4 regions of the Streptomyces sp. NBC_00989 genome follow, and region 2 is predicted to be linked to each of the others. Evidence: riboswitches for the same ligand, from Rfam matches in the RefSeq annotation. Region 2 holds a riboswitch; each other region holds the start of a gene.
The links. A riboswitch is a leader RNA that binds a small molecule or an ion and turns the genes downstream of it on or off. The one in region 2 is predicted to bind cyclic di-AMP.
Positions count from the first base shown of each region.

Region 1: linked by a shared signal. The riboswitch ahead of OG714_RS22040 (transglycosylase SLT domain-containing protein) and the one ahead of OG714_RS09375 (peptidoglycan DD-metalloendopeptidase family protein) in region 2 are both predicted to bind cyclic di-AMP.
Region 3: linked by a shared signal. The riboswitch ahead of OG714_RS03715 (NlpC/P60 family protein) and the one ahead of OG714_RS09375 (peptidoglycan DD-metalloendopeptidase family protein) in region 2 are both predicted to bind cyclic di-AMP.
Region 4: linked by a shared signal. The riboswitch ahead of OG714_RS14755 (M23 family metallopeptidase) and the one ahead of OG714_RS09375 (peptidoglycan DD-metalloendopeptidase family protein) in region 2 are both predicted to bind cyclic di-AMP.

Region 1 is NZ_CP108728.1:5,044,358-5,051,684, forward strand. Features, by position in the region: gene OG714_RS22020 (LolA family protein) at 1-280, opposite strand, end outside; gene OG714_RS22025 (polyprenyl synthetase family protein) at 557-1,567, opposite strand; gene OG714_RS22030 (peptide MFS transporter) at 1,776-3,278, shown strand; gene OG714_RS22035 (CocE/NonD family hydrolase) at 3,306-5,300, shown strand; cyclic di-AMP (ydaO/yuaA leader) riboswitch at 5,532-5,733, shown strand; gene OG714_RS22040 (transglycosylase SLT domain-containing protein) at 5,739-6,218, shown strand; gene OG714_RS22045 (HAD family hydrolase) at 6,352-7,158, opposite strand; gene OG714_RS22050 (LacI family DNA-binding transcriptional regulator) at 7,265-7,327, opposite strand, start outside.
Region 2 is NZ_CP108728.1:2,151,135-2,158,461, reverse strand. Features, by position in the region: gene OG714_RS09380 (alpha-galactosidase) at 1-1,533, shown strand, start outside; cyclic di-AMP (ydaO/yuaA leader) riboswitch at 1,837-1,999, shown strand; gene OG714_RS09375 (peptidoglycan DD-metalloendopeptidase family protein) at 2,004-2,951, shown strand; gene OG714_RS09370 (SGNH/GDSL hydrolase family protein) at 3,193-3,978, shown strand; gene OG714_RS09365 (hypothetical protein) at 4,180-4,341, shown strand; gene OG714_RS09360 (TetR/AcrR family transcriptional regulator) at 4,361-4,975, opposite strand; gene OG714_RS09355 (Glu/Leu/Phe/Val dehydrogenase dimerization domain-containing protein) at 5,020-6,198, opposite strand; gene OG714_RS09350 (MBL fold metallo-hydrolase) at 6,481-7,327, shown strand, end outside.
Region 3 is NZ_CP108728.1:821,834-829,160, reverse strand. Features, by position in the region: gene OG714_RS03730 (GtrA family protein) at 1-413, opposite strand, end outside; gene OG714_RS03725 (endonuclease/exonuclease/phosphatase family protein) at 553-1,440, shown strand; gene OG714_RS03720 (hypothetical protein) at 1,442-1,900, opposite strand; gene OG714_RS03715 (NlpC/P60 family protein) at 2,104-3,687, opposite strand; cyclic di-AMP (ydaO/yuaA leader) riboswitch at 3,696-3,869, opposite strand; gene OG714_RS03710 (DUF1996 domain-containing protein) at 4,205-6,280, shown strand; gene OG714_RS03705 (glyceraldehyde-3-phosphate dehydrogenase) at 6,382-7,327, opposite strand, start outside.
Region 4 is NZ_CP108728.1:3,442,473-3,449,799, forward strand. Features, by position in the region: gene OG714_RS14750 (GntR family transcriptional regulator) at 1-692, opposite strand, end outside; gene OG714_RS14755 (M23 family metallopeptidase) at 881-1,636, opposite strand; cyclic di-AMP (ydaO/yuaA leader) riboswitch at 1,650-1,809, opposite strand; gene OG714_RS14760 (M16 family metallopeptidase) at 2,025-3,413, opposite strand; gene OG714_RS14765 (M16 family metallopeptidase) at 3,410-4,765, opposite strand; gene OG714_RS14770 (DNA topoisomerase (ATP-hydrolyzing) subunit A) at 5,093-7,327, shown strand, end outside.

The sequences.
Region 1 (7,327 bases), 2.9 Mb from region 2:
GGCCGCCGAGGTCGGGCAGGCCCAGGTCGGTGCTGATCTTCACGGTGCCGGACAGCCGCTGGACGTCCGACTTGGCGATCTTGTCGATGAGCTGTTGTGCGGTGACCTTGGGAAGGTTCGGGTCGCCGGAGTCGGCGAGCGCCGGGACCAGTCCGATGGTCGCGGCCGCCACCCCCACCACGGTGACCGGGACGATGTACCGCGCCGCCCTGCGCCGCCCGGACCGGAGCTCGTCGCGCTCTCCGGCGTCCGTGCTGTCGTCGGTTTCGTACGGTGCCATGTCTGCCTTACCTCCGTCGTCGGCGGCGGCTAGTCCGTCGTGCACTCGTCCCACCCTGAGCCGCCATTCTCACCCGAATCGGTGAGGAGTGGTGTTTTCCGTGTTCTCCATCTGACCAAATCGGCGGGAGATAAGCGTCAGACCCGGGAGCCAACTCCGCGTACGCCTGGGGTATGACACACGGAGGCGGCGCCTCCCCAAAACCCTTAGGGGAAGACGCCGCCTCCGTACGGCAGTTGTTCAGGACCTCTTGCTCAGGGCTTCTTGCCCGGGGCCTCAGCCCGCGCGGTGCACCACCGCGTCGCACATCTCCAGGAGGGCGACCTTCGCGTCGCACTCGGGGAGCGGGGCGAGGGCCGCACGGGCGTCCTCCACGTACCGGACGGTGTCGCGGCGGGCCTGCTCCAGGGCGGGGTGGGCGCGGAGCCGGGAGAGGGCCTCGGCGAGCCGGGCGTCGTCCGTGAGGTCGGAGTCGAGCAGTTCGCACAGGGCGATGTCCTCGGCGAGACCGAGGCGGTCCGCCCGCTCCCGGAGCCGCAGCACCGGCAGCGTGGGGATGCCCTCGCGCAGGTCCGTGCCCGGGGTCTTGCCGGACTCGTGTCCGTCGGAGGCGATGTCCAGGACGTCGTCGGCGAGCTGGAAGGCGACGCCGAGCCGCTCGCCGTACTGGGTGAGGACGTCCACGACCGTGTCGTCGCAGCCGGCCATCATCGAGCCGAAGCGGCACGCGACGGCGACCAGGGAGCCGGTCTTGCCGCCGAGCACGTCGAGGTAGTGCTCGACCGGGTCGCGCCCGTCGGACGGACCGGCGGTCTCCAGGATCTGACCGGTGACCAGCCGTTCGAACGCCTCGGCCTGCACCCGCACCGCCTCGGGGCCGAGGTCGGCCAGGGTGTGCGACGCGCGCGCGAAGAGGAAGTCGCCGGTGAGGACCGCGACCGAGTTGCCCCAGCGGGTGTTGGCGCTCTCCACGCCGCGCCGCACGGTCGCCTCGTCCATGACGTCGTCGTGGTACAGCGTGGCGAGGTGGGTCAGCTCGACGACGACCGCCGAGGGCACGACACCCGGCGCGTAGGGGTCGCCGAACTGCGCGGCGAGCATCACGAGGAGCGGCCTGAACCGCTTCCCGCCCGCGCGCACGAGGTGCTGGGCGGCCTCCGTGATGAAGGGGACCTCGCTCTTGGTGGCTTCGAGCAGACCCTCCTCGACTGCCGCCAATCCGGCCTGGACATCGGCTTCCAGAGCCTGGTCCCGCACGCTCAGCCCGAACGGCCCGACGACGGTCACGAGGGGTCTCCTGTCTGCTGGTGTCCCTGGGCGGTCACACGGTTTGTCGATAGGTCGCTGGCATCACTCAAGTCAGCGTATCCGGTCAGCTTTCGATCACCCATGCCGCCCACCCCGTCCAGCAGGGGCGGTATCGGATCACGACCGGTATGTTTTCGATCACCTGATAAGAACGGATATTTATCGACTTACGCGGAAGTAGTGGATCGTGTCCCGAACCGCACTGGAAGCCGAACCCGACGACCAACCGCCCCCCGAGGACGACCACGCCTTCTTCGGCCAGCCCAAGGGGCTGCTCACGCTCTCCGGGCTTGAGGTCTGGGAGCGTTTCTCGTTCCTCGGCATGCAGGCCATCCTCGTCCTCTACTTCGCGGATACCGTCGCGCACGGCGGCATGGGCATGTCGTCCGGAACGGCCGCGTCCGTGTCGGCAGCCTACGGAACGCTGGTCTATCTCGTCTCGGTCGCGGGCGGCTGGCTCGCCGACCGCATCCTCGGCTCGTACCGCGCGGTGCTGTGGGGCGGCGTCCTGATCGCCTGCGGGCACTACGCGATGGCGGTCCCCACCGCCACGATGACCTGGGTGGGCCTCGGCCTGATCAGCGCCGGCACCGGCCTGCTCAAGCCCAACGTGGCCACCATGGTCGGCAAGCTCTACCGCACCGACGACGAGCGCCGGGACGCCGGTTTCGCGCTCTATTACATGGCGATCAACATCGGCGCCTTCGCGGGCCCGCTGATCACCGGCTGGCTCGGCGACCACGAGGGCTGGCACTGGGGCTTCTCGGCGGCCGCGGTCGGCATGACCTTCGGGCTCATCCAGTACGTCGCCGGGCGCCGTCACCTGGCCGGTCGCAGGAACACCGCGGAGTTCGCACTGGCTCCGGACGCGCTGCGCCGCGCGGTGCGCCTCATCGTCGTAGGGATCCTGGTCGCCGCCGTGCTCGCGACCGGACTGGCACTCGCCGGCTGGCTCACGATGGGCCGCTTCGTCGACCTGCTCACGGTCATCTCCGTGATCGCGCCGGTCGTGTACTTCGCGGTGATGTTCATGAGCCCGCGCGTGAGCCCCGAGGAACGCGGCCGACTGCGCCCGTACATCGTGCTGTTCCTGGCCTCGACGGTCTTCAACTTCATTCTCTTCCAGGCCTATTCGACGATGATGCTGCTGGCCGCGTCGAACGCCGAGACGACGATCCTCGGCTTCGACTTCCCCGCGAGCTGGTACGCGTCCGCGCTCGGCGCCTTCGAGGTCGGGCTCGCGCCCGTGGTCGCCGCGCTCTGGGTCCGCATGGGCCGCCGCCAGCCGCACGCCTCCAACAAGATCGCGATCGGCGTCGTACTGGGCGGCCTGTCGTTCCTGCTGATGGTCCTGCCGACCAGCGGGCACAGCGGCGACGCCTACCGCATGTCGGCCTGGTGGATCGTCGGTTCGTACTTCCTGCTCGGCCTCGGCGACATCCTCCTGGAGACCTCCGGCATGTCGGCCACCACGAAGCTCGCCCCGGCCGCCTTCTCCAGCCAGACCATGTCCCTCTGGTTCCTGTCCCTCGCCCTCGCGAACGGCATCCAGGCCCAGACGGTGAAGCTCTACGACGACGTCTCCAAACCGGCCTACTTCGGCGTCAACGGCGCGATCGCGGTGGCCGCGGGCCTCGCGGTGATGGCCGCCGCGCCATGGCTGCGCCGCACGATGCACCCGGTCCACTGAAGCCAACGGAGCCCCAGGGGTCACGTCATGCACATCCGAACCTCCTTCCCCTACGAGACGGCCCACGAGGACCTCCGTATCCCGCTGCCCGACGGAACACGCCTCTACGCGCGCGTGTGGCGCCCGGTGACGGACGAACCCGTCCCGGCGCTCCTCGAGTACCTCCCGTACCGCCTGACCGACTGGACGGCGCCCCGCGACGCCCAGCGCCACCCCTGGTACGCGGGCCACGGCTACGCCTCCGTCCGGGTCGACGTGCGCGGGCACGGCAACAGCGAGGGCGCGCCCGGCGACGAGTACGACGCGCAGGAACTCGCCGACGGCGTCGAGGTGGTCAACTGGCTTGCCGCGCAGCCCTGGTGCACCGGCAAGGTCGGGATGTTCGGCATCTCCTGGGGCGGCTTCAACTCCCTCCAGATCGCGGCCCTCGCGCCCGAGCCGCTCAAGGCGATCGTCACGGTCTGCTCGACGGACGACCGCTACGACAACGACGTGCACTACATGGGAGGTTCCGCCCTCGCGGTCGACCTGCACGCCTGGGCGGCCACCATGCTCGCCTTCGTCGCCCGCCCGCCCGACCCCGAGTACGCGGGCCTCGTCTGGCGCGACCTGTGGCTCAAGCGCCTGGAACGGATCGACCCGTTCATCCACACCTGGCTCGCCCACCAGATCCGCGACGACTACTGGAAGCACGGCAGCGTCTGCGAGGACTACGGCGCGATCGACGCGGCCGTCCTCGCGGTGGGCGGCTGGCACGACCCGTACCGCGACACGGTGCTGCGGCTCGCCGAACACCTCCCGCCGGACCGCGTACGCGGCCTGATCGGCCCCTGGTCGCACCAGTACCCGGACCGCGGCCTGCCGCCGGGCCCCGCGATCGGCTTCCTCCAGGAGACCCTCCGCTGGTGGGACCACTGGCTGAAGGGCGAGGACACCGGCGTCATGGCCGACCCGCTCCTACGGGCCTACGTCAGCGACTCGCACCCTCCGGCCACGGTCTACGACACCCTGCCGGGCCGTTGGGTCGGCGAGCCCGCGTGGCCCTCGCCGCACGTGAAGACGACGACGTACGGCCTCCGGGGCGCCCCCGTGATCGTCGGCTCCCCCATGCACACGGGCGTGGACGCGGGCCGTTTCTTCCCCTTCGGGAACGACGCCGACCTGCCGCCGGACCAGCGGGACGAGGACGCGCGGTCGGCGTGCTTCGAGTTCGAGGTGCCGGCCGAGACATGGGTGCTGGGGCGGCCGAGGGTGCGGCTGCGGCTGACCTGCGCGGTGCCGCGCGGGCAGGTGATCGCCCGGCTGTGCGATGTCGCCCCGGACGGCGCCTCGACCCTGGTCACCCGAGGGGTGCTGAACCTGTCGGCGCGGCACGGGCGGGACCGGGCGGTGCCGTGGACGCCGGGCACCACCGAGGACGTGACCTTCGAGCTGAACGGCATCGGGCACGCGTTCCCGCCCGGGCACCGCATCCGGCTCGCGGTGTCGTCGGCGTACTGGCCGTGGATCTGGCCGCAGCCGGAGTCGGCGGCGGGGTTCACGCTGGACCCGGAGGGGAGCGCGCTCGAACTCCCGGTGCGGGAGCAGGAGTTGACCTCCGGTATTCGTTTCGACGAACCCGAGGAGGCCGAGCCGCTCGGGGTCAACTACCCGGCCACGCTGGACGAACCGCGCCCCGAGCGGCTGGTCGTACGGGATGTCGCGAAGGGCGAGTGGCGGCTGGAGGTGGACCCCCGGTACGGCGGCACGCGCGTGTACCCGGACGGTCTCGAGTTCACCGAGGACGCGCTGGAGACGTACACGATCGACGAGTCGGATCCGCTGTCGGCCCGTGCGCGGTCCGACTGGTCGATCCGGTTGCACCGGCCGGAGCTGGGGTGGGACACGACCGTGCGGACGCGCTCCGAGATTACTTGCGACGAAACGGACTTTATTACCTCCAATGAGGTCATCTGCACCGAGGGCGACGAGGTGATCTTTCACCGGACATGGGAGAAAAGGATTCCGAGAACTGCCAGTTGAGGTTGAATGCCCGATTTGCCGTTCTTAATCCTCCCGTGAGTTGGGTCACGCGTTTCTGTGCGTGACCTGTGTCCTGGTCTGCCCGCGTTTTCCCTTACGGCATTTGACAGTTGACCCTTGGCTCGCGCAAAGGATCAAGTGCCCCATACGCCTCAGACCAAGGTCAATAGGGGTTAGGTGTGATTCCGCCACTTGTTCCGGACATGTGCTCTCGCATACGTTCCCGGCCTGTCGAGCGGAACGCCGAATCCTGCCGCCGCCCGGCATCCCAGTCACGAACTTCTCGCACGGCAGGAGCGGGGGAACCAGGTAAGTCGCCGGACCGGTCGTCGCGACCGGAACGGCTTGGGGTTAAGTCACGTCCGCGAGGGCGTGGCCGGGCACCTCCCAGCCCGAACCCGACAGCTCACCTCGCAGGCGACGGAGAGGAACCTCGTCATGCCTGCAACCGCTCAGTCCCGCCGCGCCCGCCTCGTCCGCCGCCTCGTCGTCGCCGGCACGGGTACCGCGATACTCGCCCTGCCGATCGTCGGTGCGACCACCGCGTCCGCGGCCACCACGTCGACCACCGCCGCCTCGACCACGCTCGCCGGGTACCCCAACACCCTTGACGGGTGGATCCGGGAGTCGCTCGCGATCATGGCGCAGAAGGGGATTCCGGGGACGTACAACGGGATCTACCGCAACGTGATCCGTGAGTCCTCCGGCAACCAGTACGCGATCAACAACTGGGACTCCAACGCGGCGGCCGGTACGCCGTCGAAGGGGCTGCTCCAGGTGATCGACCCGACGTTCAACGCGTATCACGTGGCCGGGACTTCGTTTGACCCGTACGACCCGGTTGCGAACATCACGGCTGCTTGCAACTACGCGGCGGCGGTGTACGGGTCGATCGACAACGTTTACGGGGCTTACTAGAAACTGTTGGATCAGCCACGACGGGTTGTTTGTTGGCTCTCGCACCGTCGTGGCTGATCGCGCCCGCGCGGCGGAGCCGCAAATAGACACAGCCCCGCGCCCCTGAATGCGCCCCTTCGGGGCCATTCATAGCTCAGCTGAAGAGTCTTTCAAGTACCAGCGCGATTCCGTCGTCCTCGTTCGAGGACGTCACCTCGTCCGCCACCGCCTTGAGTTCGGGATGAGCGTTGGCCATCGCCACTCCATGCGCTGCCCAGTCGAACATCGGGATGTCGTTCGGCATGTCGCCGAAGGCGATGGTGTCGGACGGGGTCAGGCCCAAGTGGCGGGCGGCCAGGGCCAGGCCCGTCGCCTTGGTGATGCCGAGTGGCTGGAGTTCGACGGTGCCGGGGCCCGACATGGTGACCGAGGCCAGGGAACCGACCACCGAACGCGCCGTGGACGCCAACTCGTCGTCCGCCAGGGCGGGGTGACGGAGCAGCACCTTGCTGATGGGTTCGCACCAGAGGTCGTCGCGTCGGCCCACCCGTACCGCGGGGAGCGTGGGGTGCGGCATCAGGTAGCCGGGCTCGATCAGGGTGAGGCCGTCCACGCCGTCCTGGTCGACCGCCGCGTACACCTGACCCACCTCCGCCTCGATCTTGCCGAGCGCGGTCTCCGCCAACTCCCGGTCCAGGGTGACCGACCAGAGCAGACGGTCCGCGCCGGCGTCGTACAACTGCGCGCCCTGTCCGCACACCGCGAGCCCCCTGCTGCCGAGGTCGTCGAGGAGCGGTCGCACCCTCGGGGCGGGCCTGCCGGTGACGACGAGGTGCCGGGCACCCGCCGCCGCCACCCGCCGCAGTGCGGCGAGGGACCGGTCGGAGAGTGTGTCGTCGCCGCGCAGCAGCGTCCCGTCCAGGTCGGTGGCGATCAGTGCATATGCGAGGGGTGCGGCCATGATCAGAGAATACGGATGGAACGCCCCACCGACTCGACACGAACCGGACGGCTCCTGCCTTCACATCCGTTGACCCGTGTTCCGGTTGGTTTGACATTTACGACCGTTATGCCGACTCCCGTACCACCAGTTCCGTAGGCAGAATCACGCCCGCCGTGTCCTCGCCGGC
Region 2 (7,327 bases):
TACGGTGAGAAGGTCATCGGCAGCCGGCGCGGCCACACCGGGCACCAGCACCTGCCCTGGGTCGCCCTCGACACCGACGCGACCGAGGAGCGCGGCGAGGTCTACGGCTGTGCCCTCGGCTGGTCGGGGTCCTGGCGGATCGCCGTGGCCCAACTCCCGGACGCGCGCGTGCAGATCGGCGGCGGCGCCGGGTACGACGACTCCGGGCTGCTGCTCCTCGCGCCGGGGGAGTCCTTCACGACCCCCGTCTTCGCTGGACTGTGGAGCGACGCCGGGTTCGGCGGCGCCAGCCGCACCTGGCACGCGTACCAGCGGACGTACGTCATCCCGGACGCGGACCAGGACCGGCCGGTGCTCTACAACTCCTGGGAGGCCACGCAGTTCGACATCTCCGAGGAGCAGCAGGAGACGCTCGCGCGGCGTGCGGCGGCGGTCGGGGTCGAGCTGTTCGTGGTCGACGACGGCTGGTTCGGGAAGCGCACCAGCGACCGTGCCGGGCTCGGTGACTGGACCCCCAACCCGGACCGCTTCCCCGCCGGCCTCAAGCCGCTCGCCGACCGTGTCCACGCGCTGGGCATGCAGTTCGGCATCTGGGTCGAGCCCGAGATGATCAACCCGGACAGCGACCTGTACCGCGCGCACCCCGACTGGGTGCAGTACCAAGAGGGGCGAAAGCGGACGGAGTTCCGCAATCAGCTCGTTCTGAACCTGGCCCGCGAGGATGTCCAGGAGTACCTCTGGGAGCAGCTCGACGGGCTGCTCTCCAGTGCCCCCATCGACTACGTGAAGTGGGACTTCAACCGCTGCTTCACGGATGCCGGGTGGCCGGGTGACGCCTATCCGCAGCGCCTCTGGGTCGACCATGTGCGCGCCCTGTATGCCCTGTTCGACCGGTTGCGGGCGGCCCACCCGGGCGTGGCCTTCGAGTCCTGCTCGGGCGGCGGCGGCCGGATCGACCTCGGCATCATGAGCCGCACGGACCAGGTGTGGACCTCGGACAACACCGACCCGCTCGACCGGCTCGCCATCCAGCACGGCTTCAGCCAGATCCACCCCGCGCGCGTGATGGCCGCGTGGGTCACCGACAGCCCGAACACCCAGCTCAACAACCGGGTCAGCAGCCTGCGTTTCCGGTTCGTGAGCGCCATGGCCGGAGTCCTCGGGGTGGGCGGCGACCTCTCGGAGTGGACCGAGGAGGAACTCGCCGAGGCCCGCCGATGGGTCGACCTCTACAAGGAGATCCGGCCGCTCGTCCAGCACGGCGACCTCCACCGGCTGCGCCCGCCGCGCGGCGGCCTGAGCGCCGTGCAGTACGTGCGCGGCGACGAGACCGTCGTCCTCGCCCTGCTCCAGGCGCAGCACTACGGTGAGCCGCTGCCTGCGCTCCGGCTGCGCGGACTCGACCCGACAGTGTCGTACGAATGCCTCGAAACGGGCGAAGTCCACCGGGGTGCCGTCCTGTTGCACCACGGGCTGCGGACGGGGCTGCAAGGTGACCTTGATGCGACGGTTCTCCGCCTGCGTCGCATCTGATCCCTCTGTCCTAATTGCAGCCTTCGTGCCAACTCGCTCTGGAATAAAGGAACCTGAGAGTTGCGTACGTGAGCAGCGTCATATTCGTGACCGTGCGTCGTTCGTCATGTGCACGTAATTGACGTGCTCTTACAGGGGAATTGAGGGGTTGAGTCCGGTGGGAATTCACGGAGGGTGACTGTGAATTCCCACAGGGAGTCGCAAGGAACGCAAATCCGTGGAACCTCCTGCTTGTCCCTTTGCGTCTTCCTCGCTTACGTTCGCCACCAATCCGGACGGACGCCCAATCCTGCCGCCGACCGGACTCCGCACACACCCACCCGTATGCGGCAGGAGCGGGGGACCCACAGGTAAGACGCCTGTTCCGGTCTCCGGAACGGGCTTGGGGTTTAGCCGCGACCAGCGCGCGGCCGGGCATCTCCAGCCCGCACCCGACAGCTCACCTCGCAGGCGCCGGAGAGGAATTCGTCATGCCCGCGAAGGGTAAGCACCGCCGCCCGAAGTCCCAGCGTCTCTCTCGCTCGATGGCCGTAGCCGGAACCGGCGGCGCCGCACTCGCCCTTCCGCTCATGGGGGCCACCGGCGCCCATGCCGCGACCACGACTTCCGCTCCGGAAAAGGCGGTTCAGTCCGTTCCGGCGACCGAGAAGACGGTCACGGAGCAGGCCGCCGCGAAGACCGTCTCGAAGGCCTCGGGCGTCAAGACGTATTCGGTGAAGGCCGGCGACTGGCTCGCGAAGATCGCCGAGCAGCAGGACGTCACCGGTGGCTGGAAGAAGATCTACCAGGACAACCGCGAGGTCATCGGCAGTGACCCGTCGCTGATCCACCCGGGCCTGAAGCTCTCCCTCGGCGAGAAGGCCACGACGGGCGGGACGAGCGGGACGGACACGACCAAGTCGTCCAACTCGTCCAAGTCGTCCGGCTCTTCGACTTCCTCGTCCTCTTCGTCTTCCTCCTCGAAGAGCACATCGGCCTCGCAGAGCGACGACAGCACCAGCACCTCCAGCGGCTACACCCTCCCCGTGACCGGTGCCACCATCGGCACCGGCTACCACGTCGCGGGCAGCATGTGGTCCAGCGGCTACCACACCGGCGTCGACTTCGTCGTCCCGACCGGCACCACCATCAAGGCCATAGCGGCGGGCACGGTCGTCTCGGCGGCCTACGACGGCGCGTACGGCAACGAGGTCGTCATCCGGCACGCGGACGGCGAGTACTCGCAGTACGCCCACATGTCGCAGCTGTCCGTCTCGGCCGGCCAGACCGTGACCGAGGGCCAGCAGATAGGCCTCTCCGGCGCGACCGGCAACGTGACCGGCCCGCACCTCCACTTCGAGATCAGGACCACGCCGTACTACGGCTCGGACGTGGACCCGGTCGCCTACCTCCGCTCGCACGGCGTCACCGTCGGCTGACACCAGGCCCCGACGCCTGCCTCGCGCCATCGAAGGCCGGACCCAGATCCTCGGGTCCGGCCTTCGGGCATAGCAGTTGGGGGGTCAACGCCCCTGATCAGAGGCTTATTCCGACTTTGGACAACACTTTACAAGTGGCTTATCTCACCGTCCGTCAACCCCTTATTACGATCGCGTAGGTCACACCCCAGGGTGAATTATGGTTGCCGTGGCTAACGATTCGAAGAGTGACAACAGATCAGTGATCGGGTCGTACGTGGCGCTGGGGGACAGCTTCACCGAGGGCGTCGGCGACCCAGGGCCCGACGGGGCGATGGTCGGCTGGGCCGACCGGTTCGCGGTACTGCTCGCGGACCGGCAACCCGAGGGCGACTTCGAGTACGCCAACCTCGCGGTACGCGGCAAGCTGCTCGACCAGATCGTGGCCGACCAGCTCACCCGGGCCAAGGAGATCGGCCCGGACCTGGTCTCCTTCTGCGCCGGCGGCAACGACATCATCCGTCCCGGCACCGACCCCGACGAGGTCGCCGAGCGCTTCGAACGCGCGGTCGCCGACCTCACCGGAGCCGTCGGCACCGTCATGGTGACGACCGGCTTCGACACCCGTAACGTGCCCGTCCTCAAGCATCTGCGCGGCAAGATCGCCACCTACAACGGACATGTGCGGGCCATCGCCGACCGGTACGGCTGCCCGGTGCTCGACCTCTGGTCCCTGAAGACGGTCCAGGACCGGCGGGCCTGGGACGGCGACCGGCTCCACCTCTCTCCCGAGGGGCACACGCGCGTGGCGCTCCGCGCCGGCCAGATCCTCGGCGTCGAGGTCCCGGCCGACCCGGACCAGCCCTGGCCTCCGCTGCCGCGGCGCGGCCCGCTCGACATCCGGCGCGACGACGTCCACTGGGCGCGCGAGTACCTGGTGCCGTGGATCGGACGCCGGCTCCGGGGCGAGTCCTCCGGGGACCATGTCGAGGCGAAGGGCGCATTGTCTCCGGACGACATCAAGATGCGGATCGAGCGGGTGGCCTGACGGGATGAACGCTTTACCGGACCACAGGGTGACGGGTGCGGCCGCCATGCCGGGGGGTGCTACGTCGTCGTACGTCCCGGCGCGGTCGGCCCGCCCTGCTCCACCGGTGAGGTGACCGCGCGGGAGTGGTGTACGCCGGTGGAAGGACCGGGGTGTTGGCATGCCCCGAACCGCCCCGGCTGCCGGAAGGATCCCGTCCGTATGCCCGTACTCGTCTCCATGCCCACACCCACCCGTGGACCCGCTGGATCCGCACGCGCACGCGTGGCCGTGCCGTTGCCGCGCGCCCAGGACAGTGTGCTCGTCGCGCCGGGCGGGATCCGTGCCACGGTCACGGTCACCGCGGTCCACGAACTGAACTGAGTGTCTACGGAGAGACGGTTCAGGGGGCAATCAACGCGGCCCGGTCGAGGCCCAGTTCGCGGGCGAGCGCCTCGTCGACCCACTCCAGGGCCCGCGCCCGCGACACCGCGCCCGCGTACGCCGTCATCTGTACGGCGAGGCCGTCCAGGAGGGCCGTGAGGCGCAGGGCCGTGGTGGCCGGGTCCGGGCAGTGGAACTCGCCCGCGGTCACTCCCTCGGCGACGACCTCCGCGAGTGCCTGCTTCCACTGCCGGTCGAGATCGCGCGTGACCTCCAGGAGGGCGGGTTCGCGCAGCGCCGCCGCCCAGCCCTCGATCCACAGCCGCCAGCCCTTGGCCTGCCCGGTCGGCGCGTACCAGCGCACCGCCGTCCGCAGCCTACGGAGTGCGGTCGTACGGCGGCCGAGCAGCTTGCGCAGATGCGCGAGGTCGTCCTCGGCGGCGAAGGTGAACGCGGCGGCGACCAGCTTCTCCTTGGTCGAGAAGTGATAGAGCACCAGCGCGTTGCTCACCCCGAGCGCCGAGGCGACGTCGGCGATCCTGACCGCCGCCACACCCCGCGCCTCGATCTGCTCGACGGCGGCCCGCAGCAACTCCGCCCGCCGCTCCGTCACGCTCAACCGCACTCTCGCCACGCGGTCACCCTAATCCGTCGCCCACAGGGGTGTTGTCCCGTACGTCACCGGTACCAGCCGAACCGTTCCGCGATGACCGGCAGCCGGTCCGCGACGATGGCGTGCGCGGCGGCGCGCGGTGTCGTGCCGTCGGCCTCCGCGCGGGCCAGCATCAGGTCGATCAGGGCGCGCATCGAACGCCGGGTGTGCGCGAACGCCTCGTCCGCGTCGGCGCCGATGTCGCCGAACAGCGTCCACCACCACCAGGCGTTCGTCCCGGAGTTCACGACCACGTCCGGCAGCACGGTGACCCCGCGCGCGGAGAGCAGTTCCTCCGCCTCAGGCAGCACGGGCATGTTGGCCGCCTCGACGATCCAACGGGCCGTGATCCCTTGCTGGTTCGAGGTGTCGATCGCGTACGACACCGCCGCCGGAACCAGCACCTCCGCCTCGACGGACAGCCAGTCCTCGCCGGGGAGTTCGAGGTCGCCGTGGCGCAGCGCGGAGCGGTCCACGGTGCCGTAGGTGTCCCGGGCCGCGAGCAGCGCGTCCACGTCGAGCCCGGCCGGGTTCGCGATCGTGCCCTTGATGTCGGCGACGGCGACGATCGCCAGCCCCGCGCGCGTGAGGAACCGTGCCGTGGCCCCGCCCATCGTCCCCAGGCCCTGCACGGCGACCCGCGTCCCCGCGTACGGCACGCCCGCCCGGTCCAGCGCCGCGAGCACCGACTCGGCGACCCCGCAGCCGCCGACCAGCTCGTCCAGACCGATGCCGTCCACCTCGACCGCGAAGGCGTCCGCCAGCCGCCGCCGCGCCTCCGTCTCGTCGTCGAGGAGCGGATACACGGCCTGGATCGACGACACGAGCCCCGCCTCCGCGGCGGCCCGGTCGACCAGGTCCTGGCTGAGTCCGAGGTCCTCACCCGTCGTCCAGAAGCTCTCGATGTACGGCCGCATGGCGCGCAGATAGCGCACGAGGAGGCCGTACGACACCGGGTCCTGGGGGTCGCAGTCGATACCGCCCTTGGCGCCGCCCAGGGGGACGTAGCGGCCCTCCGGGTCGTAGTGCAGCGCCTCTTTCATGGTCATGCCCCGGGCGAGCCCGGCCACCTCGTCGAGCGTGCAGCCCGGCCGCATCCGCAGTCCGCCGCTGGACACCCCGCGCACCAGCCGGTCGACGACCAGGAAACCCTGGCGACCGGTGACGTGGTCGGTCCAGGTGAGCGACATCAAGGGGGCGGTCATGGGGCTCCTCGGGGCGCCGCCCGGCAGGGCGAACACGGGTGGGACGAGTGCGGAAGCGCGTACCGGACGGCAGGTGACGAACGGCGGTTACTGAACGGCGAGTCAGTATCGGAAGCGGTACGGCGTCCTGTCAACGGAAGGTCCGGTTCCGTCCACGGCGTCAACCTCCGGCGCGGAACTTTGGTCTTTCCTTGGAAACCGGCCCTCGTGACGCCGATGCATCGGCGTTGTCACAGGGGTCGACCATAATGGAAAGCCTGACCGACCCGACCTGGAGGCATCGTGACCGGATTCCGTACGCTGAGCTCCGGGCTCCGCGCGCTGCAGCCCGCTGCCTTCGGCGCGGACCCGAGCGGCGAGCGCCTGGCGCGCATCCGCAGATCGCCCCACTTCAAGGACGGGGTCTTCCAGAACCCCGGGGGCAACACGAACGTCCGCCCGTCCGGCGGCACGATGCGCGAGATGGGGAAGTCCTACCTCGACAAGGAGCAGCGCGCCCGCCGCGCCCCCGGCGGCACGCTGCCGGTGCACGCCACCACCCTCGCCGACCTGGCCAGGCCCGCCGCGACCGGGCTGCGGCTGACCTGGATGGGGCACTCCAGCGTGCTGGCGGAGATCGACGGACACCGGGTCCTCTTCGACCCGGTCTGGGGCGAGCGCTGCTCCCCGTTCCCGTTCGCCGGACCCAAGCGGCTGCACCCGGTGCCCCTGCCGATCGCCGCGCTCGGCCCGGTCGACGTCGTGGTCATCTCGCACGACCACTACGACCACCTGGACATGCCCACGATCAAGGCGCTGGCCGACACGGACACCCTGTTCGCCGTGCCGCTCGGCGTCGGCGCCCACCTGGAGCACTGGGGCGTGTCCCCCGACCGGCTGCGCGAGCTGGACTGGCACGAGGAGACCAAGGTCGGCGGCCTCACCCTGACCGCTACCCCGGCCCGCCACTTCTGCGGCCGCGGTCTGCGCAACACCCAGCACACGCTCTGGGCCTCCTGGGTGGTCGCCGGTGACGAGCACCGGATCTACCACAGCGGCGACACCGGCTACTTCGAGGGCTTCAAGGACATCGGTGCCGCGCACGGCCCGTTCGACGCCACGATGATCCAGATCGGTGCGTACAGCGAGT
Region 3 (7,327 bases), 1.3 Mb from region 2:
GTGGCGAAGACGTACAGGCGCAGCAGAAGGAACCGGGCGAGTCCGGCGAGCCCCGAAGCACCGAGGTAGATGATCTGCTCGGTCAGCGCCCCGGGCGACGACTGCACCAGGTGCAGGACGAACATCGCGGCGCAGGTCACCACGTAGGCAGCCGCGGCCGAGCCCGCCGACTGCCAGTGCTGGCGCCATCCAGCGTGCCGGCCCGAGCCGAAGGTGAAACGGGCGTGGAGTTCCGTGCACAGGAGGGTGGAGACGACGGTGATCAGCGCGTTCGCCAGCGCCCAGGGCAGCTGCTCGGCCAGCAGCGCGACGGCGCCGCTGGAGAGGAGCCCGACACCGCCGCCCAGCGCCACGAACCGGGCGAAGGAGGCGAGCGGACCGGGAGCGGCCGGGGTCCGGGGCGCGTCGTCCATGGCGGTCTCCATCCGCTCCGTACGCTGCGCCTCTGTGATGCGACCGCGTAAGTTTGCTTGACTTACTCAACTATAGCGGATTGATTGAGTTACGCAAGTATATTTTCGCGGCGGGGGAACCGGGGGAGCTCACCCACAGGTGACCTACGTACAATGCGGCCTGATCATGGGTGAGTTACTGGTGAGATGCGCGACGTTCAACGTGCTGCACGGCCGGCGGATCCAGCCGGACGGCCGCCCGACCCGCGGTGCCCCCGGCGATCCCGCGGCTCCCCTCGCCGAAGCCGTCGCGGGCCTGGACGCCGACGTGCTGGCACTCCAGGAGATCGACTGCCTCCAGGAACGGTCGGGCGGTGTCGATCAGGCAGCCGTCGCCGCCGACGCGATGGGCGCCCGTGACTGGCGCTACGCGACGGCGCTGCACTGCCGTTCTGTGCCGGGCCGGGGCTGGGTCCAGGACCCGACCGAACCCGGGATGCGCGTCTACGGCCCCACCGTCCAGCAGCCCGAAGTCCCTTCGCACGGACTGGCGTTGCTGTCCCGGCTTCCGGTCCACGAGTGGCGGGCCCTACGGCTGCCGGCGGCGCCCTTCGGCATGCCGCTGCGGGTGGCCGGGCGGGCGGTTCCGGTGCTGGCCCGGGATCAGCCCCGGGCCGTCCTGGCCGCCGTACTGGAAGGACCGCGCGGCCCGTTCACCGTCGTGGCCGTCCATCTCTCGTTCGTGCCGGGGTGGAACATCGGGCAACTGCGCACCGTGCGCCGCTGGATCGCCGAGCTGCCCCAACCCCAGGTGCTGATGGGCGACTTCAACCTCTTCGGAGCCCTTCCCCGCCTCACCCTGAACGCGACCGCGCCGCGTGGCTGGCGGAGTTCGGCCCGGCCGGCGACCTTTCCGTCACACCGGCCGCTCGTCCAGCTCGACCACATCATGACGACGGGGCTAGGGGAGGGCGCCGTAGGGGAGGTGTGCGTGCCGAGGACGGAGATCTCGGATCACCGGCCGCTGGTGGCGGAGTTGTCGCTCTGAGTCAGTTCCACAGCGGGTAGGTCACGGTGTGCTGGAACTTGTCCGGCCTCGCGCCGGGGTACGTCAGAGTGATCTCGCCGTACTGCCGCACCTGCGGATGCCGCTTCCAGGTCTGCGCGGAGTCGAGGCGGACGGTCACCGGGAACGAGTGGAACTTGCCCACCGCGCAATAGGGCTTGCAGTCATTCACCACGTTGATGCCCGTGGCCGTCGCGGAGTTGGCGTTCCAGGACGTCCAACGCAGCGACGTGAGGCGGCTGTTGCCGTCGCCGCAGGCGAGCATGAAGTCGGTGGGGCGCACCTCGGGGTGCCACAGGCAGTCGACGAGCACGGGGTCCTGGAGCTGTCGGTGGGCGGTCACCGGGACCGTGGCCGGGGCCGCCGACGAGGTGCCGACGGTCGGCCCGATCAGGGCCGCGGCACAGAGCGTGACGATTCCGACCATGGTGTGTTTGTACATGTCCGCTCCCGGCCGTCTGTTCGTCCTCGTCGCCCCGCACCCGCACCGGCGGTGGGCCCGCCTGCCGGGGCACGGTCGTCGTGTCTCTGACGACGCTACGACCGTGTCCCAGGATGCACCACTCGTACGGATCAATGAGGCGCTTGGCCGGGAGTGTCGCGGGGTGTGCGGTCAGGGCCGGGAAATGCCCGGCCCCGATCGGATCAGGCGGGCCGTACGGCGCCCCGGATCGCGGCGGCACCGGCGTAGAAGATCGACTCCTCGCGTATCGGCGTACCCGGGCTCGGCGCGTGGATCATCAGGCCGTTGCCGGTGTAGAGGCCGACGTGGTCGATGCTGTCGTAGAAGAAGATCAGGTCGCCGGGGCGGATGTCCGTGAGCGGGACGAGGGCGCCGGCGCCGGACTGTTCCTGGGTGGTGCGCGGGAGGAGGACTCCCGCCGCCTTCCAGGCGGCCTGGGTGAGGCTGGAGCAGTCGTACGCGTCCGGTCCCGCCGCGCCCCACAGGCACGGCCTGCCGATCTGTGCGCGGGCGAAGGCGAGCGCCGTGCTGGTCTTGCTCTGCGCGGTGGGGTCCTGAAGTGCGGCGGGTGCGGCCGCGGTGGGTGCCGGGCTCATGGTCGGGGCCGGCGGGAGGATGATTTCCGGGGCCATCGTCGGAGCCGTGGGCAGCGTGAGTTCGGGGGCGACGGCCGGGGCCGCGGCGAAGGAGACCTCGGCGGCGGGGGCGGTCGGCTGCCACTCCTGCTGCGGCGGGCGCCAGTCCGGTTCCGGTGTGGTGTACCAGGTGGGCTGGCCGGCGGGCTGCTGGGGCACCATCGGTATCTGCCCGGTGGACCAGGCCTGCTGTTCGGTGACCACGGGCATCTGTCCGGTTGACCAAGACGGCTGCTGTTCGGTCATCACGGGCATCTGGCCGGTGGACCAGGCGGGCTGCTGTTCGGCAACTACAGGTATCTGACCGGTGGCCCAGGCCGGCTGCTGCTCGGTGACCATGGGCATCTGCCCGGTGGACCAGGCCGCTTCCGGGGCGGACCAGGCCGTCTCCGGCGTCGGCCAGGGGGCACTCGCCTGAGCGGGTTCGGTGCGCGGTCCGGCGATGTACGGGAGCAGCTCCAGGTCCGCGGTCAGCGGGTCGAAGACCGGCGCCGGGGCGGCCGCGACGGCGAACTGCTGCGGCTGTACGGCGGGCGTGGGCGGCACTTCGATGGCGGGCACGGGCGGCAGGTCGATGACGGTCGGCTGGGGCATCTGAGCCAGCTGCTGCATCTGAGGCAACTGGGGTGCGGCGGGCGGCAGTGCGGCGATGGGTCCGGCCGTCAACTCCGCGACAGGCGCGGTGAGTTGCGGGGCGGCGAACTCTGGTGCGCCGGTCCCAGCGGTCAGTTCGGCCACGGCTCGGCTGGGCTGCGCCTCGAGTGCGCGGCCGCCGCCCTCGGGCTCGGGGCGTCGCTCGGACCGCTCGGGCCGGGGTGCCGCCGAGCGGGCGGGAGTCCTGCCGGGCGGCAGCTTCGCCGGCACGGTCGGGCCCAGTTGGGCGCGAGCGCGGTCGAACAACTGCCGGGTGACTGCGTCTTGGGCGGGGTCGGAAGGACGCGACGCGCTGGGACGGGGCTCGACGCGCTTGCGCGGGCCGCCGGACATCTTGCGTGTGGCGTTGTAGTTTCCGGTGGCCGTCTCGGCCCTGTCGTAAAGGGAGTTGATCCGCCGCTGAACTTCGTCACGGCTGGGTCGGTCGTCCACGGTGGGGCCACTGCCTCCGGTGCGCGTACTTCGTTCTGCCGGCATGGCAGACGTGCTCCTTCCGTAACGCGCCTACCGAGTTAGCTGTCGGGTTCGGGCGGCCGATCACGGAAGGATTGCCCTACGACCCTTGCCCAAACGGGCAGTTGGGCCGATTCACCCCAAGTCGGTTGGGTCCTCGGCTCCGGCTGTCGCGAGCGACACACCGGACTCGGCGCAAACCGTGCGGCCCGGCGCTGATCGCCGGAGTAGGTCGTACGGTCTGAGCGTCAACTTAGCCAACGTGTGTGCCTCGTGTGAAGGTTGAAGCGCGATATGTCCGATACGTTTTTGTGACCTTTACCTCTCCTGAACGTGACCCGGGCTCATGAGGCCCATCGGGCCGGGTGATCCATATGAGGTCGCTATGAATTTTTGGGACGGTTGAACACACCGGGGTCCGGCTCCGTATTGGGACGGGGGATTTCCATGCCGGGACGATCCGGGCCGACCGATACGCGTAGGAGCAACTTCCTTGGCACGCAACACGCGCAGACGCCCCACAGGCGCACGACGCGCGACGATGGCAGCAGTCGCCCTGATGCTGGGCGGCGGAGGACTGGTGGCGGCGAACGTCTACGCGTCGGCGTCCGAAGGTGGTTGGGGCGGTGATTCTGCCCAGCAAGGCTCTCCGGATGCGGCATCGGACGGCGCCACGATCGACTGCCCGGACATCGGCACCCAGTTGACGACGGTCCCCGACGAGGCGAAGACCGACGTCGACACCCAACTCGCGCTTCTGGACCAGCAGATAACCGAGGCCTACCAGAAACTGAAGGACTCGACGGAGTCCATACGCCAGGACGCCTCCTTCGCCGACAACGCGATCATGAATCCGTTGAAGGAGAAGCGCGCCGCGACCATCGGACGGATCGACGACGCCATCGCGCGTGTCGGGGACCGCCCGGAGGGCCTCGACGCACTCGCCGGCTGCACCCTGATCGCCCCCACGAACGGTGACCAGAACGGCGATCAGAGCGGCGGCCAGGACGGCGGCGGCGACGACCAGGGCGGCCAGGACCAGCAGCAGGGCGACGGGCAGGACCAGCAGGGCAACCAGCAGTCCACCAACGGGCCCGTCGCCTCGGACTACGCGGACATCACCTCCGTACAGCCCAACGTGAACACTCCGCAGGACCAGGCCGACGCCTCCCGCGGCACGTTCGTCACCGCGTGTGGCGTGAACGAGAACGGCCTGTTCAACTCCGACAACGTGATCGTCGCGCCCGGAGTCACCAACGGCGCCCACCACTTCCACGACTACATCGGCAACCAGTCGAACAACGCCTTCGCCAGCGACGACGATCTCGCGAAGGCCGACACGAGCTGCGAGAACCCGGGCGACAAGTCCACTTACTACTGGCCCGTGTTGCGCCTCCAGAACGGCAAGCAGGAGCAGGACGCCGACAAGCCCGGCGGCGGCACCGAGGGCAACTCCGGTCAGATCGTCACCGCGAAGGCGGCCACGCTGACGTTCGTCGGAAACCCGAAGAGCAAGGTCGTCGCGATGCCGCGCCTCCTGCGCATCATCACCGGCGACGCCAAGGCCTTCGTGAACGGCCCGGCCAACGCCAACGCCTCCTGGAGCTGCACCGGGTTCGAGGACCGGCAGCTCAAGGACAAGTACCCGCTGTGCCCCTCGGGCAGCGACGTGGTGCGCACCTTCAAGTTCCAGAGCTGCTGGGACGGCCGCAACATCGACAGCGCCAACCACCGCACCCACGTGGCCTTCGAGGCCGCCGACGGCACCTGCCCCGCGGGCTTCGAGGCCATTCCGCAGCTGGTGCAGCGGATCGTCTACGACGTCGACGCGCCGAGCCTCCAGGACGGCGGCAAGACGACCCCGCTGTTCGCGGTGGACTCCTTCCCCGAGCAGCAGCACAAGCCCGTCACCGACCACGGCGACTTCATCAACGTCTTCGACGAGGGCCTGATGAAGGACATGGTCAACTGCATCAACGACGACAAGAGGTGCGGCGCCGGGACGGACAACGACCCCGGGGGCTCGGGCGACGGCTCCGGTTCCGGTGACGGCTCCGGTTCGGGTTCGGGTGGCGGCTCCGGGAACGGTGGGGGTTCCGGTGAGCCGCAGGAGTCCCCGTCGGCCACCGACACCGCTACGGCGGCGCCCACGGCCACCGCGTCCGACGAGCCCGCCGGGAACGGTGGCAACGAGGGGAACGGCGGCAACGGCGGTAACGGCGGCAATGGTGACCAGCCCACCGCTGATCCCGCGACGAGCGCCCCGGACACCGGGACCAATGCCTCCGAGCCCACCGACACCCAGACCACCGACCCCGGTGACCTGACGACCGCCGTCTCGGTCCCCAAGGCCGACACGAAGACCGAGGGGTCCAAGCCGACCGAGACGCAGGGGAGTTCGGACAACGGCTCCGGCGGCCAGGTCGGCAGCCCCGTGGCGACACCGCCCGACTCGTCCTCGGGCGGGGAGAGCTACGCCGCCGTAGGCCCGAACCAACCGCAGGCAGAGGGCGGGCTGGCGGAGACCGGCGCGAATCTGTGGCCCGCGGTGGCCGGCGCGTTGCTCCTCGTCGCCGGATTCGTGGTGCTCTACCGAGGTAAGCGCAGTACACGCTGACGCAACGCACGTCCGCGCGAGTCTGTGACAACGACGGCCCGGCCGCCCCGACTTGGGGGTGGCCGGGCCGTCACACGTTCGGCGCGCCGGGGCAGAAGGCCTCAGACGGCGGGTGCGGGATACGTCGGGTACTCGACCCCGGAGACGTGCTGGACGACGCGGACGACCTGGCAGGAGTAGCCGAACTCGTTGTCGTACCAGAGGTAGAGGATCGCGTTGTCGCCGTCGACCTTGGTGGCGCCCGCGTCGATGATCGAGGCGTGGCGCGAGCCCATGAAGTCGCTCGACACCGCGTCCGGGGCGGTGGTGAAGTCGATCTGCCGTTTGAGCGGCGAGGTCAGTGAGACATCGCGGAGATAGTCGAGGACCTCGGCGCGGGTGGTCTCGCGGCCGAGCCGCAGGCTGAGGATCGCGATCGAGACGTCCGGCACCGGGACCCGGATCGAGCTGCCGGTGATCGGGGCCTTGAGGTCGGGCAGCGCCTTGGCGACTGCGGAGGCGGCACCGGTCTCGGTGATCACCATGTTCAGCGGCGCCGAACGGCCGCGCCGGTCGGCCTTGTGGTAATTGTCCAGCAGGTTCTGGTCGTTGGTGAACGAGTGGACGGTCTCCACATGGCCGCGCAGCACACCGTACTCGTCGGCCATCGCCTTCAGCGGTGGCACGATCGCGTTGGTGGTACAGGACGCGCAGGACAGGATCTGCTCGTCCGGCTTGATCGTGTCGTGGTTGACGCCGTGCACGATGTTGGGGACGTCGCCCTTGCCGGGCGCGGTCAGTACGACCTTGTCGATGCCGGGCCGCAGATGCTGCGAAAGCCCTTCCCGGTCACGCCACTTGCCCGTGTTGTCGATCAGGATGGCGTCCTTGATCCCGTACGCCGTGTAGTCGACCTCCGACGGGTCGCCCGCGTAGATCACCTTGATCTCGTTGCCGTTGGCGACGATCGTGTTGCTCGCCTCGTCGACGGTGATCGTGCCCTGGAACTGGCCGTGGATCGAGTCGCGGCGCAGCAGCGAGGCGCGCTTCACGATGTCCTGTTCGCCA
Region 4 (7,327 bases), 1.3 Mb from region 2:
CCCGACATGTTTACGGGAGGTTGCGAAGTCCTCACACGGTCCGCGCCGTTCGTGCCGTTCGCCCCGCCGGGAAAGCGCAGCCGGTGCGCGGTGCCCGCGCGCTCGGTGTGCAGGGCGGTGATCGCTCGCGCACGCTCGCCGTCACCGCGCGCCACGGCGTCCACGATGGCCCCGTGCTCGGCCCAGGACTCCACGGGGTTGGCCGGGGCGTCCACCGCGTACATCCAGGCGATCTTGTGCCGCAGCTGGGTCAGCATCGAGGTCAGCGCTGGGCTCCCGGAGGCCTGTGCCAGCGTCTCGTGGAACCAGCTGCCCAGGGAGCGCAGATCCTCGCTGTTGCCCCTCCTGGCGCGCTCCTGGCCCAGCCTGACGAGGCCGCGCAGCACCTTGAGGTGGGCCTCGGTGCGCCGCTGGGCGGCCCGCGAGGCGCCGAGCGGCTCCAGCAGCATCCGCATCTCCAGCAGGTCGGCCGCCTCCTGCTCGGTCGGTTCCGCGACGCACGCGCCCGCGTGCCGCCGGGTCACCACGAACCCCTCGGCCTCCAGCGTGCGCAGGGCCTCCCGGACGGGGACGCGCGAGACCCCGTACCGGCGCGCGAGGAGTTCCTCCGTGAGCCGGCTGCCGCGCTCGTAGACACCGGCGACGATGTCGTCCCGGATCGCCGTGCATACCGAGTGCGCCGGAATACGCATGTCCGACCTCCGCCTTAATCCCCGTGAAACGTCGACGATTGACGTGTGTTCCGTGACTCTATTGCAATGAGCGGGAATTTCCGATGGCGGGCCGGAATCCATGGATATTTTTTGGACAGGAGGGCTCCGGAAACGCCGAAAGCCCCGGCCGGGCGGGCCAGGGCTTCGGGAAGTGCGGCGCTGTGTCGTCAGACGTTCACGCCGTGCTTGCGGAGGTAGGCGACGGGGTCTACGTCGGAGCCGTACTCGGCGGTCGTGCGGGCCTCGAAGTGGAGGTGCGGTCCGGTGACGTTGCCGGTCGCCCCGGAGAGGCCGATCTGCTCGCCCGGGGTGACCGTCTGGCCGACGGAGACACCGATGGACGACAGGTGGCCGTACATGGTGTACATGCCGTCGGCCATCTTGATCACGACCTGATTGCCGTACGAGCCTCCCCAGCCGGCCTCGACGACGGTGCCGGAGCCGACCGCGTGCACGGAGGTGCCGGTCGAGGCGTGGAAGTCGATGCCGGTGTGGGCACCGGAGGACCAGAGGGAACCGCCGGTCTTGTAGCCGGTGGAGACGTACGAGCCGGTGACCGGTGCGACGAAGGTGTTGAGCCTCTTGCGCTCGGCGGCGCGGGCGGCGCGTACCTCGGCCTCGCGCTCCGCCTTGGCCTGCGCGGCGGCCTTGGCCCGGGCGGTCTCCTTGGCCAGCGTTTCAGCGGCGGCCTGCTGCTGGGCGACGGCCTGGGCGTCGATCTTCTCGGCCACGGAGTCGCCCATGGCGACGACGGGGGTGAGACCGGTCTGTTCGGGGGCGGGCTCCGCGGCGAACGCCGGGGCGCTCGCGAGGGTGCCGACGACGCCGGTGGTGGTGAGGGCCGCGACACTCGCGACACGAACGGTGGTGCGGTGGGTCCGGCTCGGGCGACGGTGCTTCCCGGTGGCGCGGGTGAACGCCATGGAGTGGCTGGTCCTTTCCTTCCTTCTCGCCTACCGGGTTAGCTGACGGGTTCGGAGCAGGAAGGTCTCCTACGGACCCCCTCGCTGTGCGCGCGGGCGTCCGATTCACCCCAGGGACATGGGTCCCCGGCTCCCCTGGCTCGCGCCGTACGGGGACTCGGCGATGACTGTCCGGTGCCACGAGTGCGGCGCGGTGCCTGACGGACAGCCGGACCGACGCTAAGGGGGGCCACTTTCAATCCCCAAACGGATCACGGGTTTTGTTGCACATGCCACAGGGCAGACAGGCAACCTCTCCCCCAATTCGGACATTAGGGGGGCCCTGATGACTCTTCAGTCACCAGGGCCCCCACACGCGCGTGCCGCCGATCGGCTCCCTGCTTGTCGTCTACTCGGCCGGGACGACGGTCACTTCGCCGATACCGAGAGCCTCGACGGGCTCCTTGATCTGCTCCGCGTCGCCGACCAGGATCGTCACCAGACGGTCCACCGGGAAGGCGTTCACGACCGCCGCGGTGGCCTCCACGGTGCCGGTCGCGGCGAGCTGCTGGTACAGCGTCGCCTGGTAGTCGTCGGGCAGGTGCTGCTCGACCTGGTCGGCCAGCGTGCTGGCCACGGCCGCGGCGGTCTCGTACTTGAGCGGCGCCACCCCGACGAGGTTCTGCACGGCGATGTCCCGCTCGGCGTCGGTGAGTCCGCCCTCGGCGAGCTTGCGCAGCACCGTCCACAGGTCGTCCAGCGCGGGACCGGTGTTCGGGGTGTCCACGGAGCCGCTGATGGCGAGCATCGAGGCACCCGTGCCGTCGGGTGCCGAACGCAGCACCTGGCCGAACGCCCGCACACCGTAGGTGTAGCCCTTCTCCTCGCGCAGGACGCGGTCCAGGCGGGAGGTGAGGGTGCCGCCGAGGCAGTACGTGCCGAGCACCTGGGCGGGCCACACGCGGTCGTGCCGGTCGGCGCCGACGCGGCCGATGAGCAGCTGCGTCTGGACTGCGCCGGGACGGTGCACGATCACGACCCGCCCGGTGTCGTCGGCGGTCACCGGCGGCACGGGACGCGACTGCGCGGTGGAGCCCGTCCACGAACCCAGGGTGTCGGCGAGGAGCGCGTCCAGGTCGATGCCGGTGAGGTCGCCGACGACCACGGCGGTGGCCGTCGCGGGACGGACGTGCCGCTCGTAGAAGGCGCGTACGGCCCCGGAGTCGATCTTCTGGACCGTCTCCTCGGTGCCCTGGCGCGGGCGCGACATGCGCGAGGTCGCCGGGAACAGCTCCTTGGAGAGCTCCTTGGCCGCGCGGCGGGACGGGTTGGCCGTCTCGTGCGGGATCTCGTCGAGGCGGTTGCGGACCAGCCGCTCGACCTCGCTGTCCGCGAAGGCGGGCGCCCTCAGCGCGTCCGACAGCAGACCGAGGCCCTTGGCCAGGCGCGAGGCCGGGACCTCCAGGCTCAGGCGCAGCCCGGGGTGGTCGGCGTGCGCGTCGAGGGTGGCGCCGGAGCGCTCCAGCTCGGCGGCGAACTCCTCGGCGGAGTGCTTGTCGGTGCCCTCGGAGAAGGCCCGCGCGGTGATCGTGGCGACACCGTCCAGGCCGGCCGGTTCGGCCTCCAGGGGCGCGTCAAGGAGCACCTCGACGGCGACGACCTGCTGGCCGGGGCGGTGACAGCGCAGCACGGTCAGGCCGTTGCCGAGCGTCCCGCGCTCCGGGGCGGGGAAGGCCCACGGCCTGGCCTCGCCGGCCTGGGGCTGCGGGTGGAATTCCATCGTGGCGAGCTCGGTCACTTGGCCGCCTCCTCGTTCTCGTCGCCGGCCTCTGCTTCGTCATCCTCGGCCGCGATGGGCTCGTACACGAGCACCGCGCGGTTGTCGGGGCGCAGGCGGGCCTTCGCGACCTCCTGCACCTCCTCCGCCGTCACGTCCAGGACGCGCTGTACGGCGGTCAGGGCGAGCTGCGGGTCACCGAACAGGACGGCGTACCGGCACAGTTCGTCGGCGCGGCCCGCGACCGTGCCGAGCCGGTCCAGCCACTCGCGCTCCAACTGGGCCTGGGCGCGCTCCATTTCCTCGGCCGTGGGGCCCTCCTCGGCGAACCGGGCGAGCTCCTCGTCGATGGCGGCCTCGATGACCGGCACCTCGACGTCCCCGGACGTCTTGACGTCCAGCCACCCCAGGGAGGGCGCACCGGCCAGCCGCAGCAGACCGAAGCCGGCCGCGACCGCCGTACGGTCGCGCCGTACGAGGCGGTTGTAGAGGAGCGAGGACTCGCCGCCGCCGAGGATGGTGAGGGCGAGGTCGGCCGCGTCGGACGCGCGCGTGCCGTCGTTCGGCAGGCGGTAGGCGCACATCAGGGCGCGGGCCGGGACCTCTTCCTCGACGACCTCGCGCAGTTGCCCGCCGATCACCTCGGGCAGCGTGCCGTCGCGGGGCTCGGGCTTGCCGTCGTGCGACGCGATGGACCCGAAGTACTTCTCGATCCAGGCGAGCGTCTGCTCGGGGTCGATGTCGCCGACCACGGACAGGACCGCGTTGTTGGGCGCGTAGTAGGTGCGGAAGAACGCGCGCGCGTCCTCCAGGGTGGCCGCGTCCAGGTCCGCCATCGAGCCGATGGGCGTGTGGTGGTAGGGGTGGCCCTCCGGGTAGGCGAGGGCGGTCAGCTTCTCGAACGCCGTCCCGTAGGGCACGTTGTCGTAGCGCTGGCGGCGCTCGTTCTTGACGACGTCCCGCTGGTTCTCCATGGACTCCTCGTCCAGGGCGGCCAGGAGCGAGCCCATGCGGTCCGCCTCCAGCCAGAGCGCGAGCTCCAACTGGTGGGTGGGCATGGTCTCGAAGTAGTTCGTGCGCTCGAAACTGGTGGTGCCGTTGAGCGAACCGCCCGCGCCCTGCACCAGTTCGAAGTGGCCGTTGCCCTTGACCTGTCCCGAGCCCTGGAACATCAGGTGCTCGAAGAGGTGAGCCAGGCCGGTGCGCCCCTTGACCTCGTGGCGGGAACCGACGTCGTACCAGAGGCACACCGCCGCGACCGGGGTCAGGTGGTCCTCGGAGAGGACCACGCGCAGACCGTTGGCCAAGCGGTGTTCGGTCGCTGTCAGACCGCCGGACCCTGCCTCGGCGGTGGCCGTGTGACCCATGGGCATGTACGTCCCTTCGATCGCGGATTATCTGGCTGGAACCGCAGAAATCCTGCTCGTCCCGCCACTGTATGCAAGCGTGCGGACCGTCGGCGAAGTTCCCGGCGGACGTACGCCGAGAGCGAGATCGCGTAGCCTGCGGGCAGTCGCACACGTGGACTCACGCGGCAGCCGCCGGCGACGGACCCGAGCGGGCAACGCCGGGTCCTGGTCCGTGTTGTCAGTGCCGCGGTCCACAATGGTTCACGTCAAGACCCCGTTCACGCTTCAGCAAGAGTGAGCCGAAGGGGAGCGACCCCCAGGCGAGCGACCAGAAAAGAGGAGCCGGCAGCGATGGCCCGCCGCAGCACGAAGACCCCGCCGCCCGACGACTCGTTCGAGGAGCGGATCCTCGACATCGACGTCGTCGACGAGATGCAGGGCTCCTACCTTGAGTACGCGTACTCGGTCATCTACTCCCGAGCCCTGCCGGACGCCCGGGACGGCCTGAAGCCGGTCCACCGACGGATCGTCTACCAGATGGACGAGATGGGCCTGCGCCCCGACCGCGGCTATGTGAAGTGCGCGCGTGTCGTCGGCGAGGTCATGGGCAAGCTGCACCCGCACGGCGACGCGTCGATCTACGACGCCCTGGTGCGCATGGCCCAGCCCTTCTCCATGCGCGTGCCGCTGGCCGACGGCCACGGCAACTTCGGCTCGCTGGGCAACGACGACCCGCCGGCCGCCATGCGGTACACCGAGTGCCGGCCGTCCGAAGCGGCCAACCTGATGACCGAGTCGATCGACGAGGACACGGTCGACTTCACCCCGAACTACGACGGCCAGGAGCAGGAGCCGGTGGCCCTGCCCGCCGCCTTCCCAAACCTCCTGGTGAACGGCTCGTCGGGCATCGCCGTCGGCATGGCCACCAACATGCCGCCGCACAACCTGGGCGAAGTCATCGCGGCCGCCCGGCACTTGATCCGCTATCCGAACGCGGACCTGGACAGCCTGATGCGGCACGTCCCCGGCCCCGACCTGCCGACGGGCGGCCGGATCGTCGGCCTCACCGGCATCCGGGACGCGTACGAGACCGGCCGCGGCACGTTCAAGATCCGCGCCACGGTCGCCGTGGACAACGTGACGGCACGCCGCAAGGGCATCATCGTCACCGAACTGCCCTTCTCCGTAGGCCCCGAGAAGGTGATCGCCAAGATCAAGGACCTGGTCGGCGCGAAGAAGCTGCAGGGCATCGCCGACGTCAAGGACCTCACCGACCGCGCGCACGGCCTGCGTCTGGTCATCGAGATCAAGAACGGCTTCGTACCGGAAGCGGTCCTGGAGCAGCTCTACAAGCTGACGCCGATGGAGGAGTCCTTCGGCATCAACAACGTGGCGCTGGTCGACGGCCAGCCCCTCACGCTCGGCCTCAAGGAACTCCTGGAGGTCTATCTCGACCACCGCTTCAACGTCGTACGGCGACGCAGCGAGTTCCGCCGCACCAAGCGGCGCGACCGCCTCCACCTGGTGGAGGGTCTGCTCACCGCGCTCATCGACATCGATGAGGTCATCCGGATCATCCGCTCCAGCGACAACTCGGCGCAGGCGAAGCAGAGCCTGATGGAGCGCTTCTCGCTGTCGGACATCCAGACGCAGTACATCCTGGACACGCCGCTGCGCCGGCTCACCCGGTTCGACCGGATCGAGCTGGAGTCGGAGATGGAGCGACTCCGGGCGGAGATCGCGGAGTTGACCCGCATCCTGGAGTCGGACACCGAGCTGCGCAAGCTGGTCTCGACCGAACTGGCCGCGGTGGCGAAGAAGTTCGGCACCGACCGGCGCACGGTCCTGCTGGAGTCGGCGGGCGCCCCCACCGCCACGGTGCCGCTCCAGGTGGCCGACGACCCGTGCCGGGTGCTGCTCTCGTCGACAGGTCTGCTGGCCCGTACGGCGAACGGCGAGCCCTTCCCGGAGGACGCCGAGGCCCGGCGCACCAAGCACGACGTGATCGTCTCGGCGGTCCCGGCGACGGCCCGCGGCGAGCTCGGCGCGGTCACCTCGGCCGGCCGCCTCCTCCGGATCAACGTCGTCGACCTCCCGCAGCTCCCGGAGACGGCCGCAGCGCCGAACCTCTCCGGCGGCGCGCCGATCTCGGAGTTCGTCTCCCTGGACGAGGGCGAGACGGTCATCTGCCTCACCACCCTCGACGAATCCTCCCCGGGCCTGGCCATCGGCACGGAGCAGGGCGTCGTCAAGCGCGTGGTCCCCGACTACCCCACGAACAAGGAGGAGTTGGAGGTCATCACGCTCAAGGACGGCGACCGGATCGTCGGCGCGATCGAGCTGCGCACCGGCGAGGAGGACCTGGTCTTCATCACGGACGACGCCCAACTCCTGCGCTACCAGGCCTCCCAGGTCCGCCCCCAGGGCCGCCCGGCCGGCGGCATGGCGGGCATCAAGCTCACCGACGGCGCGAAGGTCATCTCCTTCACCGCCGTCGACCCCGCCGTGGACGCCGCGGTGTTCACGATCGCGGGCTCACGCGGCACCTTGGACGACTCGGTCCAGACGACGGCGAAGCTGACCCCG